DNA from 2 places in the Nocardia sp. NPDC059180 genome. Region 1 is predicted to be linked to the other one. Evidence: predicted binding sites of a transcription regulator. Region 1 holds the regulator's gene; the other holds the start of a gene.
What was found. The regulator HspR, encoded in region 1, represses chaperone genes until heat shock. The targets are predictions, from matches to a motif close to ANNTGAGTNNNNNNNACTCANNT.
Positions count from the first base shown of each region.

Region 2: lon (endopeptidase La) is a predicted target of HspR. The motif match lies at 2,739-2,761, and genes of this name have one in related genera.

Region 1 is NZ_JBHZBU010000011.1:224,036-231,240, forward strand. It holds gene ACFXNW_RS28185 (FAD-binding oxidoreductase) at 1-446, shown strand, start outside; gene ACFXNW_RS28190 (globin domain-containing protein) at 469-1,638, opposite strand; gene ACFXNW_RS28195 (heat shock protein transcriptional repressor HspR) at 2,013-2,414, opposite strand; gene dnaJ (molecular chaperone DnaJ) at 2,414-3,580, opposite strand; gene grpE (nucleotide exchange factor GrpE) at 3,641-4,321, opposite strand; gene dnaK (molecular chaperone DnaK) at 4,318-6,165, opposite strand; gene ACFXNW_RS28215 (DHA2 family efflux MFS transporter permease subunit) at 6,625-7,205, opposite strand, start outside.
Region 2 is NZ_JBHZBU010000001.1:268,985-276,189, forward strand. It holds gene ACFXNW_RS01235 (BTAD domain-containing putative transcriptional regulator) at 1-170, shown strand, start outside; gene lon (endopeptidase La) at 277-2,721, opposite strand; gene ACFXNW_RS01245 (serine hydrolase) at 2,909-3,934, shown strand; gene ACFXNW_RS01250 (ArsR/SmtB family transcription factor) at 3,931-4,386, shown strand; gene ACFXNW_RS01255 (hypothetical protein) at 4,495-4,782, opposite strand; gene ACFXNW_RS01260 (DNA-directed RNA polymerase subunit beta) at 4,775-5,128, opposite strand; gene ACFXNW_RS01265 (DUF397 domain-containing protein) at 5,179-5,823, shown strand; gene ACFXNW_RS01270 (hypothetical protein) at 5,938-6,183, shown strand; gene ACFXNW_RS01275 (hypothetical protein) at 6,259-7,205, opposite strand, start outside.

The DNA.
Region 1 (7,205 bases):
TCGACCCCGCGGGCGATGAGGTCGTGATGATCGCGGGCGGGACCGGTCTGGCGCCGATGCGCGCGCAGATCCTGGAGCTGGCCCGCCGCGAGGTGCAGCCGCCGACCTACCTGTTCATCGGCGCAGCGTCGCCGCGCGAACTGTACGCCGCGGACATGCTGGCCCTGCTGGCCGAGGAATTGCCATGGCTGACCGTGGTTCCGGTGGTGGAGAGCCTGGAGGATCCGGACCGGCCCGACGAATGGTACGAGCGTTCCCGGGTCGATATCGGGTTCGCCGCCGATGAGCTGCTGTACGGAACGCTGGCGGATGTGATCGGCTCGCATGGTGCGTTCGATCGTCATCAGGTGCTGGTCTGCGGGTCGCCTGCGATGACACGCGCGACCGTCGAGCGGCTGCTGGGGACGGGGACTCCCGCCGAGCGAATCCAGTTCGAAGGCGGCTGATTCCACGGCCGGTGCGGCCGGTTCAGAAGAGCGGGTCGTGACGAATGTTCATGGTGCGGGTACCGGTGGCCATCAGCCGGAATTTGGTGGTCTGCACCATGGAGGGTGAGCCGACGATCTGCACATCGCGGTCGGCCCATGCGCCGTAGGAGGCGACGATCTTTCCGATCTGCCCGGTCACCCGAGGTTCGAGGCCGGGCCAGGTTCTTTCGGCATTTACGGAGTCGTAGTACCACCACGGGTTCTCGGCGCGTTCGGATACCGGTGTCACCGTCAGCCATTTGTTGGCGACTGCCAGCCTGCTCAGCGTCTCCAGATCGTAGAGATCACACGGATGATGCCCGCCGGCGAACATATGCACCTTGGGATTGCTGCGGCGCTGCGCCATCGCCATGAGCTGGGCCCGTAGCGGTGCGATTCCGGTGCCGCAGCCGATCATCAGCATTTTGCGTTTCGTATTGCGCGGTATTCCCAGCCCGCCGAGTGGCGCACCGAGCAGCCACTGATCGCCCACCACGGTATTGCCGACGATCGCCGGGCTGACCCAGCCGCCGAGCACCGACCGGATATGAAATTCGATCTCGCCGTTGGCATTCGCGGGCACCGCGGGCGACATATAACGCCACATGCGCGGCCGCGATGGAATCTGCACGCTCAGATACTGACCGGCGGCGTATTGCATCGGCTGGTCCAGTTGCAGCCGGACCACCGCCAGATTGCGTAATACCTCGCGTCGTTCGACAACGGTGCCGGTCCACACCGGCGGAGTGTTCTCCTTTTCGGCGGCGCCGATCATCGCCTCGGCGATGATCGTGAGGCCCTCGGTCCAGGCGCGCTCCACCTCCTCGGTCCACATCTCCGAACCGGCGAATCGGCGCATCGCCGCTTTCAACGATTCCGCCACCGCCGCGTAGTGGGCCCGCTGAACCCCGTACTTGCGATGGTCGCGGCCGAGCTGGGCGAGAAATGGCAGCAACTTTTCCGGCTCCTCCAGCCGGTCGAGCGCGTATCCGATGGCCTTGACAAGGCGGTCACGCTGTGAGTCCATCGCCGCGGGGAAATAATCGCGAATCTGCGGATAGTCGGTGAACAAGATCGCGTAGAACGATCTGGCCAACCGCTCCGCCCCACCCTCTTCCGCAGCAACCGCTTTGAATGTCGTCCTTATCAGCGCGACGGATCGCGAATCCATGTGTGTCACAACCCCATTCCGCATTCGAACACTATCCGTGCCGGCGAGTGAGGTGCTGCGGGACACTCGTCAGCAGCCGATGGATTGGAGTGTAGGCGAGGTTTGCCAGTGACGGAATGGACGGACGAAACATCCCAGGTGTAATTCCGCCTAAACAAGGGTATTGCGTACGAATTCCGCACGAAACCGACTGAAAGACTGGATAAATCGGATGAAATCCGTCACTCGACCACTCAATATGCAAGCTTCACAACGAAGTTCGCATCCGACAGCGATCTCATGGCAAATCCGAAACGAACATGGACGCGAATCGGGCCCCGTCCCGGTTCACTGCTGAACCGGGACGGGGCCCGAGAACTCGTCCGCCCGAACGGCTACCGGCGATTGCGCGGCTGCCACACCACCAGCGCGGTACTGCGCTGCGGCGGGGTCAGATCCGCACGGTAGTTCGCCCGTGTCCGCTCCAGCTCCGCGTTCAGCTCGGCGACCCGCTGCTGCAAGGCCTCGACCTGATTGGTGAGCTCGATGATGCGTTTGATACCGGCCAGGTTGACGCCTTCGTCCTGGGACAGCCGCTGCACCTCGCGCAGCAGCTCGACGTCCCTGGCCGAATAGCGCCGCCCGCCACCCGAAGTGCGTTGCGGCGTCACCAATCCGAGGCGGTCATACGTGCGCAGTGTCTGCGCATGCATGCCCGCCAGCTGAGCCGCCACCGAGATCATGAAGTACTCGGCTCGCGACGGCCCACCGGACGCCTGCTTCGGATCGCCGGACATCACGCACCTGCCCATCCCGCTCGCGGATCGAAACCACTGGCCTTCTCCGCCTCCTGCAGCGCACGCAGCGCGTCGGTGGCGTCGTTGTCCAATTTCTGCGGCACCGCGACCTTGACGGTGACCAGCAGGTCACCGGCTCCGCCGCCGCGTTTGGGCACACCGCGACCGCGCACCCGGAGGATACGGCCGTCGGCGGTGCCCGGAGGCACCTTCACCCCGACCCGGCCCTCCAGCGTCGGCACCGACACCGTGGTGCCGAGGACCAGCTCGCTGTAGCCGACCGGCAGCACCAGGGTCAGGTCGTCGCCGTTGCGGCCGAAGACCTTGTCCTGGCTGACGTGCACGGTGACGAACAGGTCGCCCGAGGGCGCACCACGCAGGCCCGCCTCGCCCTGACCCGCCAGCCGGATCTTCTGCCCGTCCGCGACACCCGGAGGGATGCGCACGGTGATGGTGCGCGTCCGGTTCTGGATACCGCTGCCGTGGCAGTCGACGCACGGGTCGTCGATGATCGAGCCCGTACCGCGGCAGTCGTCGCACGGCTCGCTGAAACCGAACGCGCCCTGGTTGCGGCTGATGACGCCGGTGCCATTGCAGTTCGGGCAGACCCGAGGACTGGTGCCAGGCTTGGCTCCGCTGCCGTGACAGGTGGTGCACGGCGACGGGCTGGTCATCCGCAGCGGGACGGTGGCCCCCTGCGCGGCCTCACGGAAGCCGAGAGTCGTCTCGGTTTCCACGTCGGCACCGCGCCGCGGCCGGCCCGCCGACCGCGTGCCGCCGCCCCGATTGAACAGGCCGCCGAACAGATCGCCGATCCCGCCGTCGGCACCACCGGTGGCACCCGCGCCGAAGATATCGCCGAGGTTGAACTCCTGCGAGAACCCACCGCCCGCACCGGGATTGAACCCGCCACGCGGATAGCCACCACCCGCGAACAGCTTGCGGGTCTCGTCGTACTCCTTGCGCTTGGCCGGATCCGACAGCACGGCATGCGCCTCGCTGACGGTCTTGAACCGCTCCTCGGCCAAGGTATCGCCGGGGTTGGCATCCGGATGCAGGTCACGCGCGAGTTTGCGGTAAGCCTTCTTGATCTCGTCCTGCGACGCGCCGGAGGAGACACCCAGCTCCTTGTAGAAGTCCTTCTCGATCCACTCCCGCTGGCTCACCGGGCATCTCCTCCTTTCCTCACTATTGTGCGGCGCACCGCGTGCGGCTTGGCCGCGGTTTTATCCTTCGTTGGTGCCGGCATCAGCATCCGATGCCTCGGCGTCGCCCGATGTGGCCGCTCCGGCCTGGTCGGAAGGGGCGGCGGTGGGCAGATCGCCCACGCCGTCGGTTACCCCCACCAGCGCGTGCCGAAGCACCCGATCACCGAACCGATAACCCTTGCGCATCACGAGACCGATCACCGGATCGTGACCGGAGCCCTCGTGCTGCACCGCTTCGTGCAGGGTCGGATCGAAAGGCTCACCCTCCGAGCCGAACTCCTCGAGACCCTGTTTGCGCAGTGCGTCGGCCAGCTTGTCGGCGACCGACTTCAGCGGACCCGATTCCAGATCACCGTGCGCCTTGGCACGGTCGAGATCATCGAGCACGCCCAGCAGTTCGGTGACCACACCCGCCTTGGCCGTATCGATCGCGGCCTTGCGGTCGCGTTCGGTCCGGCGCCGGTAGTTGGCGTATTCGGCGGTCAGGCGCTGCAGGTCGGCGGTGCGCTCGGCCAGTTCGACGGAGGCATCGGACACCGGCGCCTCGGCGCCGTCACCGTTGGTGGCCTCCGGCCCTGCCGGGGCGGAGCCATTGCCCGCCCCGGCCTGCTCCCGAACCTCACCGGAATCGGGATCGACCTTGCGCTTGTCGACGAAGCTGATCGGCTCCTCGGAGTTCCCAGCGTTCGCGTGTGTCACTTCTTCTCCGTGTCCACCGGCTCGTCGACGACCTCGGCATCGACGACCTGATCGTCGTCGGCCGTCGAGGAGGCACCGTTACCGGACGCGGCCGCATCGGCGGCGGACGCCTCGTAGATCGCCTGGCCGAGGGCCTGCGACTCGGTGGCCAGCTTCTCCACGGCGGTCTTGACCGCGGCGATGTCGGTGCCCTTCAGGGCTTCCTTCGCCTCGCCGATCGCGGCCTCGACCTTCTCCTTCACGTCGGCAGGCACCTTGTCGGTGTTGTCGGCGATGAACTTCTCGGTCTGGTGCACCAGCGACTCGGCCTGGTTGCGGGTCTCGGCCTCCTCGCGGCGGGCCTTGTCCTCGGCGGCGTGCGCCTCGGCGTCCTTGACCATCCGGTCGATCTCTTCCTTGGACAGGCCGGAGCCGTCCTGGATCTTGATCGTGTTCTCCTTGCCGGTGCCCTTGTCCTTCGCGGTCACGTGCACGATGCCGTTGGCGTCGATGTCGAAGGTGACCTCGATCTGCGGCACGCCGCGCGGGGCCGGCGGAATACCGGTCAGCTCGAAGGAACCGAGCAGCTTGTTGTGCGAGGCGATCTCGCGCTCACCCTGGAACACCTGGATCTGCACCGACGGCTGGTTGTCATCAGCGGTGGTGAAGGTCTCCGAACGCTTGGTCGGAATGGTGGTGTTGCGCTCGATGAGCTTGGTCATCACGCCACCCTTGGTCTCGATACCCAGCGACAGCGGGGTGACATCGAGCAGCAGGACGTCCTTGACCTCACCCTTGAGCACACCGGCCTGCAGGGCGGCGCCGACGGCGACGACCTCGTCCGGGTTCACGCCCTTGTTGGGCTCCTTGCCGCCGGTCAGTTCCTTGACCAGCTCGGAGACCGCGGGCATACGGGTGGAGCCACCGACCAGCACGACGTGGTCGATATCGGAGACCTTGATGCCCGCGTCCTTGATCACCGACTGGAACGGCGCACGGGTGCGGTCGAGCAGGTCGGAGGTGATCTTCTGGAACTCGGCGCGGGTCAGCTGCTCGTCGAGGAACAGCGGGTTCTTGTCCGCGTCGACGGTGATGTAGGGCAGGTTGATCGAGGTCGACTGCGAGGAGGACAGCTCGATCTTGGCCTTCTCGGAGGCCTCGCGCAGCCGCTGCATGGCCATCTTGTCCTTGGTCAGGTCGATGCCCGAGCTGGCCTTGAACTTGTCGACGAGCCAGGAGACGACGCGCTCGTCCCAGTCGTCACCACCGAGGTGGTTGTCACCGGAGGTGGCGCGGACCTCGACGACGCCCTCGCCGATTTCCAGCAGCGAGACGTCGAAGGTGCCACCACCGAGGTCGAAGACCAGGATGGTCTGCTCTTTGTCACCCTTGTCCAGGCCGTAGGCCAGCGCGGCCGCGGTGGGCTCGTTGACGATGCGCAGCACGTTCAGGCCGGCGATCTGGCCGGCTTCCTTGGTGGCCTGGCGCTGGGCGTCCTCGAAGTAGGCGGGGACGGTGATGACCGCGTCGGTGATCTCCTCACCGAGGTAGGCCTCGGCGTCGCGCTTGAGCTTCATCAGCGTGCGCGCGCTGATCTCCTGCGGGGTGTACTTCTTGTCGTCGATCTCCACGCTCCAGTCGGTGCCGATGTGGCGCTTCACCGAGCGGATGGTGCGGTCGACGTTGGTGACGGCCTGGTTCTTGGCGGGCTGACCCACCAGCACCTCACCGTTCTTGGCGAAGGCGACGACCGAGGGCGTGGTGCGCGAACCCTCCGAGTTGGCGACGACGACCGGCTCACCACCTTCGAGAACGGCGACGACCGAGTTCGTGGTCCCGAGGTCGATTCCGACCGCACGAGCCATTGTGTTTCCTCCTATGTATCGACTGCTTGTGTGATGTCGGGGCGATGCCCGTCACGGCGCTGTTCGCGCCGTCGGACCCGGCCCCTGACACTGCACGGAGCACGGTCCCAGCAATGCTGAGCGTGGTCGGCTCAATCCTGCATCCCGATCCCGCCGGGAGTCAAGTCAAACTTGAGTCGAGCACACTCAACATCGTTCGATCAGCTCAACCAGCGGTCCCCAGGATCTATTCCCGGGGGAAGAAAACCTCCGAACCCGTCGCCCGGAGCCCACCCCGCGGCCATTCTTCCGCCGCCGACCCCGGCGAGCCAGCACCCCGGCCACATCGTGACCCGCCCGCTACCTCAGGGCGGCCCACACCTTGGCCGACGTGTTCGAGACCCCGCGAGGGGACGCCGAGAAGGTGACCGGCGGCGCGAGCTGGGCGCACCGCGTTCGCCCAGCTCGCCCAGCCGCGATCTAAGGCCTGCTGAGCTCCGCGTCGGGCTCGGTCGCCGGCACCGGAGTCGGTCTCATGAGCAGGGTCGCGAGCAAGGCTGCACCGAGGAGGGCGGCGCAGAGGTAGCTCGACAGTTCGACGGCCGCCGACATGGCCTCGCGGGCGGCGACGGCGATCGGCTCGGTCGATGGATCGGCGGCGAGGGCGGGGACGACCGAACCTGCACTATCGGTGACCGCGGTGCCGAACTGCTCGACCGCCTGGTCCGGCAGACCAGCGTCGGTGAGGCGATCACGCACGCCCGCACCGAGGGAACTGAAGAACAGCGTGGTGAGCACCGCGATACCGAACGCCGAACCCAGTTCACGTGCGGCGCTTTGGATACCCGAGCCCTGGCCCGCGCTCGGCCCCGGGACATCGGCGAGCGCGATGTTGGTGACCTGAGCGGTCGCGAAGCCGACGCCGATGCCGTACACGAACAGCGCGATCGCGATCGTCCACCACGCACTGTCGGCCGCGGCGAAGAGCCCGAGCAAGACCAAGCCTGCGACTTCCAGCGCGAGTCCGATGCGCACCTGCCCGAGCGCCGACACCGACGCGG
Region 2 (7,205 bases), on a different contig from region 1:
TCATCGCCCGCGCCGCGATCGAGCTAGATGATCATCCGGCCGTGGCGCGCGCCCGGGTCCGATTGGCATCCGCCGCAGGGGAACTCGCAGGTGCGGGCAGCGGGATCCTCACGGCCGGACCCGTCGATGAGTATCTCGCCGAACTCGACAACGCGCTGTCGCAGAGATAGGCCTCGCACCAACTCCGAACAGCCGAACGAGCTGTGCCCATGAATCAGGACACAGCTCGTTCGGTCTTCCGGCACGGCCGCGACCACGTCGCGGCCCTTGCATCGATCAGGCAGTAGCCGCCAATGCCCGACCATCCAGCGCCGGTTCGACAACCGGTTCGATGGCGTAGGCCAGGATGTCGGCCACATCGGTGACGGGCCGGACGTCCAGTGCGGCGAGCACTTCGGCAGGGACGTCGTCCAGGTCCGGCTCGTTGCGGGCCGGGATGAACACCGTCTTCAGGCCTGCCCGTTGTGCGGCGAGCAGCTTCTGCTTGACGCCGCCGATGGGCAGCACCCGGCCGTTCAACGTGACCTCACCGGTCATGCCGACATCCGAGCGCACCTGCCTGCCCAGCGCCAAGGAGACCAGTGCGGTCACCATGGTGACGCCGGCCGACGGACCGTCCTTGGGCACCGCGCCCGCCGGAAAGTGCACGTGGATATTGCGATCCAGCACCGATGGTTCGATGCCGATCTCCGCCAGGTGCGACCGCACGTAGGTCAGCGCGATCTGCGCGGATTCCTTCATAACGTCACCCAGCTGACCGGTCAGGGTCAGCGCGCGCTCACCGTCGACGGCGTTGGTTTCGATGTAGAGCACATCGCCGCCGAGGCCGGTCACCGCCAGTCCGGTCGCCACACCGGGGACGGCGGTGCGTTCCACCGAGTCCGGGGTGAACCGTGGACGGCCGAGGTAGTCCTTCAGATCGCCGACACCGATGGTCAGCGAACCGCCGAAACGCACTGTGGCCGACTCTGTTTCGATCAGCACATCGTCGTAGCCGAGTTCGGCGTCATAACCGAGGCCGATCGACGACACGGAGTCCGCGATCGCGGAACCGCCCTCCGACAGATTGGTGGCCGCCTTGCGCAATGCCTTGGCGATCAGCCGCTCCATCTGCCGGACACCGGCTTCCCTGGTGTAGTTCGCCGCGATCTCGCGCAGCGCCGCATCGGTGATGGTGACCTCCTCGGCGGTCAGCGCATTACGTTCCAGCTGGCGCGGAACCAGGAAGTCGCGGGCGATGGCGACCTTGTCGTCCTCGGTGTAGCCGTCGACGGTGATCAGCTCCATCCGGTCCAGCAGCGGGCCGGGGATGGTCTCCATGACATTGGCCGTAGCGATGAACAGCACATCGGACAGGTCAAGGTCCAGATCCAGGTAGTGATCGCGGAAGGTGTGGTTCTGCGCCGGGTCGAGCACCTCGAGCAGCGCCGCGGCCGGGTCGCCGCGGAAATCGGAGCCGACCTTGTCGATCTCGTCCAGCAGCACCACCGGATTCATCGATCCGGCTTCCTTCATGGCGCGCACGATCCGGCCGGGCAGCGCACCGACGTAGGTGCGCCGGTGCCCGCGGATCTCGGCCTCGTCGCGCACACCGCCGAGCGCGACACGCACGAACTTGCGGCCGAGCGACCTGGCGACACTCTCACCCAGCGACGTCTTACCGACACCGGGCGGGCCGACCAGGACCAGCACCGCGCCGGACCCGCGGCCACCCACGACCTCCAGACCACGCGAGGCCCGCCGCGAGCGCACCGCCAGGTATTCGACCATCCGGTCCTTGACCTCGTCCAGGCCGTGATGGTCGGCGTCGAGTACGGCGCGGGCGGCCGAAACATCGGTGCTGTCGGTGGTCTTCACCGTCCACGGCAGCTCCAGCACGGTGTCGAGCCAGGTGCGGATCCAACCCGATTCCGGGCTCTGATCGCTGGCCCGCTCGAGCCGTCCGACCTCACGCAACGCGGCCTCGCGCACCGAATCGGGCAGGTCGGCCTGCTCCACGCGGGTGCGGTAGTCGTCGGCGCCATCAGGCTCGTCCTCGCCGAGTTCCTTGCGGATGGCGTTGAGCTGCTGGCGCAGCAGGAATTCGCGCTGGCTCTTCTCCATGCCCTCGCGGACGTCTTCGCTGATCTTCTCCGAGACCTCGGTCTCGGCGATATGCGCCTTCGTCCATTCGATCAGCGTGGCCAGCCGCTTGGCGGGCTCGGGAGTTTCCAGCAGTTCCCGCTTCTGTTCGATGCTCAGGTACGGGGCGTAGCCTGCGGTATCGGCGATCGCGGACGGCTCGCTGAGCTGGTTCACCGCGTCGATGACCTGCCAGGCCTCGCGGCGTTGCAGCACCGAGACGACCAGCTTCTTGTATTCGGCGGCGAGTTCCTTGGTCCGGCCGTCGGCGGGGGTGTCGTCGACCGGTTCGGCCTCCACCCATAGCGCGGCCCCCGGACCGGTGACGCCGTGACCGATCTTGGCGCGCCGTTCGGCCTTCAACACCGCGGCCGGTGCACCGCCACGCATCCGACCGACCTGTTCGATGGTGGCCACGACACCGTAGGCGGCGTAACCCTCATCGAGCCGGGGCGCGACCAGGACCTGATCCTTGTTCGCGGCGCGCGCGGCGTCGATGGCCGCCTGCGCCGATTCGTCGAGTTCGATGGGCACGACCATGCCCGGCAGCACGATCGGATCGGTCAGGAACAGCACCGGCAAGTTCTGAGCTGTAGTCACTTTTTCGACCCTTTCAAAGTTGAGCGATGCCTACTCAACCCCGAGGTATTCGGGTTTGTTCCAGCCGAGTGGCGACGTTCACTCACAGCGAAGTGGAGCCATTCGGCCGACTCGACAACGTCCCCACCTGCCGCTATCGTTGCGATAGATCGTTATTACGGAATTACGGAATTCAGGAGAAGCTGTGGTGCGTAGGTTGGCGATGGTCGTGGCCGCGGTGATTCCGCTGCTCGCGGGATGCTCGAGCCAAGGAGCCGCCGAACAGTCGTGCGCTCCGGTACCGGCGGCAGGCGTCGCGTCCGCAGAGGAATGGCTGGGCCGGATACACGCGGATCCGGACAACATCGCTCTCGCGATCGACGACGGGCAGGGGCACACCATCGAACGCCGCGCCGATGACGAGCAGCCCATCGCCTCGGCGATAAAGGTGGTACCGCTGGCGGCATACGCCCGCGCTGTCGCGGCAGGCACGCTCGACCCACACGAACCGGTGCCCGTCAGTGACTGGGAACGCTGGTATATGCCCGGGACCGACGGCGGCGCTCATCCAGCGGCACGTGCTCGCCTCACCGGAGAGACGGTCACGCTCGACCAGCTGGTGAGCGCGATGATCCGGGAAAGCGACAACGCCGCTCCCGACTACCTGCGCGACCGCCTCGGCGACCAGGCGCTGATCGATGCGGCAGCAGCCGGTGGGTGGCACGACTACACCCCGAGCACCAAGCTCGGGGAGATGATCCGCCTGCTCGATCCCGGTAGCGACGACGAGTGGGCACTGGCCCAGCGTTACGCGAGCGACGCCGACTACCGCGCGACCATCCAGTCGAAGACGATGCCGCCGTTGGACATTCAAATGGCATGGGCCGAAACGACCACCACGGGATCGGCCCGGCAGTTGGCGTCGATGCATCGCGCCATCGCGACCGGCAACTTCGGCCCGGGCACCGAGGTGGCACGCGCCCAGTTGGAATGGCAGCAACCGCCCGCCGGATTCGCCGCGATCGGCTTCAAGGGCGGCTCCTTTCCCGGCGTCCTGAGCGACGCCATCTACCTGCGCCGCGCCGACGGCACCGTCGCGACCGCCGTCCTGCTCAACCGCCGCATGCCCGCAGACACCTGGGCGTCCGCGCTCGAGACACTGAGCGAGCAGGAGGTGCTGGTCAGGGCCATGGCGGAACCGCAGATGTGGCGCCGGTTAGCATGCGCCACATGACCGATGTCGCTGCCAAACTGGCCGAGCTGGAGGCTCGGATCGAGGCGCTGGAAGGTCAGCGCCCCACCGAGGACTCCGCGCACGGCTATATCGACTACAGCGGCAACGTCGATTTCGGCGCCGGCCCCATCAACTGGTCGATCCGCTACAGCGCCGCCGCCGTCCCGCAACTCCCCACTCAGGCCCGCGTCGACGTCCTCGCAGCCCTGGGCCATCCCGTCCGCCGAGCCCTGGTCGAAACCCTGCTCGACGGGCCGCGCACCGGCGCCGAACTGGCAGAAGCGGTTTCACTCACCTCCGCAGGCCAGCTCTACCACCACATCCGCGCCCTGACCTCGGCGAAAGTTATCGAGCAGCACACCCGCGGGGCTTATCGGATCCCTGCGGAGAAGGTCGTTCCGCTGCTGGTCATGATGACCGCAGCCGCCGATATCGGCGAGGTGTTGCGGTAGTCCGGGTCGACACCGCAGGCTGCGCGGTCGAATCGGGGTCGCTGGACAACACACGACGTTCGGATGCCGACCATTCAGCGCGACATATTTTCGTCGGGCGTACGCGAGTTAGGGGCACACCTCCCAGACCGTGCCGGTTTCGTATCGGTCCCGAGGGCGGCCGGGATGGTCAGCGCGGTCGTCGACGACGCGGATCCCTGACCAGCAGCAGACCCCGGGACGCAGGCCCTCATGTGAACCGAGTTTGCCGCCGATCAACGGCACCCAGGTGAGGCAGAACCGTGAGGGACAGGCCACTGCGATCAGGGTGTTCGTAGCGTCATCGAATCGTCCGACGCCACAGTGCGACAGCTTGATCCAAGGCTCCTTGCTCGGATCGGAATTCGGATCAGACACCGATGCCTCCCCTGCAGGCGCGGATCGAGGCAACGATCGACATGCCCGATGGCCGGAACGGTGAACGAGGCGGCTCGATCCAGCGGCGAAACCGTGCGCCTTGATCGGTCGGGCTCGGCAGGGCAATAGTGCCGCCGAGGCGAACCACAGAGACGTTGTGCCGGAACATCTCCGCGAAGAACGGCGTCTCATCGGGCAGGTCCGGACGGATCAACAGCGTCCATCGGTTCGACCGCACATGCGACATGATCGGACCGAGGCTCTCACCCCGCCGCTGCAGGTCACCCTTGACCCGTAAACCCAGCTCGCCGGGCATCATCATGCCCCAGACATGGTCGGCCTTCATGACGATCCGACCGATCTCGGGATATCCGGGCCATGTGCGAGCTGTACGGCATGCCGGAGGAGCTGATCGAAGCCATGCTCGGACTGGCCAAACAGGCCGGCGTGAAGAGCTGGTGGCATCAGTACGGGGACCTCATCCCCAAGGATTTCGATGTGTACGTCGGATTGGAAGCTGCTGCGGCGAAGCTGACTTCGTATCAACCGGAGTTGATACCGGGATTGCTGCAGACGCCGGAATACGATCGCGAGCTGGTCCGCCGAATCTGGCCGCACGATAGCGCGGAGGAGGTCGAGAAGCGGGTCCAAATCAAGGCGCAGCGCCAGCACATCGTCACAAGGCGACGACGTCCGGTGATACTCGATGTCGTAGTCAGTGAAGCGGCGCTCCGCCGGGTTGTCGGGAGCCCATCGATCATGGCTAAGCAGCTACGTCACCTCGCGGACATGTCCACGAGGGAGAATGTCTCGGTCAGGGTTCTCCCGTTCGACGCCGGATTTCCGGCAGGGGTGTCGATGCCTCCGTTCGTTGTGCTCGACTTCGACGAAACCCCGGCCGGTGTTGAGACCGAACCCTCCGACCACGTAGGCGTCCGCGACTCCAAAAACCCCACCGCCCCCGCCTTGATCTTCACCCCAAATTCCTGGGACTCCTTCACCACCACCATCACCCCCGCAGTAGCGCCGAGCGGCACCTGAGGCGGGCGACACGCCGTCGCGAGCTGCCTCAGGTACCGCTCGCCGATGCTGTTCTGACTGGATGGGGGCACTCGTGTCATTTGCCGGCCGTACCATCAGCGCCGTAGCTATGCGGTGTGCCGGGAGCTGTGGCCAGGAATCAACATTGCCTGTACTTCGCGGCCGCTTGCACTCGACGACTACGTCAACAGCATTGGTGATATCGACCGAGTAATCACGATGCTGGTCGGCGAAATCCAGCGGGCGTGGGTCTATCCGGCAAACGGCTGGGCCATCTCCGTGGAAGTTCCGGATGAGGTGCGTGCAGCCTATCGACGGCTGGTCGAAGCGGGCTTCGATGGCCGTCTACTGCCCGAATGAGCCATGGCCCGATATGCGGGCACTGCGCCGCGCCGGGTCGCTTGGCAGTGGTCGAAGTGTGGACGATCGGCCGATCTACCAGCCGAACAACAACAGGTGCACCCCGCCGACGAGCACGCCGAGCAGACCGCCGTGCACATACAGCAGCCAGGCGTCCTGTTCGACGGAGGCGTAGAACATCTCCATGAACTCGCCCGGTGTCAGTTGTTTGAGTTTGCGGGCGGCGAACTCGTCGATCTTCTTGGCCTGTTCCTCGGTGAATTCGGCGTCCTGCACCATCGTCGGGGCGAGGCCGACCGCGGCGCCCGCCGCGCCGACCTTGAGGTTGTCGAACTGACGACGACCGAAGGCCGCGCGCACCATCGAGGTGGTGCGGCCGAGCTGGCGGTGGATCTCATCGGAGATCAGCCGCTCCAGCAGCTGACGGGTCTTGTCGCCGTTGGGGCCCTCGAGCAGTTCCTTGGACAGGTTGGGCAGGGTGAGCACCTGGTAGGCCAGGATATGGGCCAGATCGACCGCCGCCTGCGGCTGGCGTTTCGCCAGCAGCGCCTGCCGCCACAGGTACTTGTAGCGCGGCTGTGGTTCACCGGGCTCGAACACCATCTTGATCGCGATCAAGTTGACCAGCACGCCGATGCCCGCCGACACCAGCAACACGATCACCCACGCGGGTACCCAGCCGAGCACCGGGATGCTGCTGTGCACATGCAGATACAGCGCCAGCAGCAGGCCGAACGGTGCGCCGAGCAGACCGATCCGGACCATGAACTTCAGCTCGGGTGCAGCGATCGTGGTGGTCAGGTCCTCGAGGATGATCGGATTTTCCTGCAGGTACCGGATGACGAAACCCTTGACGTCGATCAGCTGGTCGACGTTGTCGCCGAGGGATTCGAAGGCCCGGCGGCACAGAGTCGGCAGTTCCCGATCGACCCGCTGATAGACCAGCTGCTTCATCGCCCGCGGCAGCGAACCCCACAGTTCCGGATTCTCCCGGTACATCACATCGTCGACGATCGACTGAA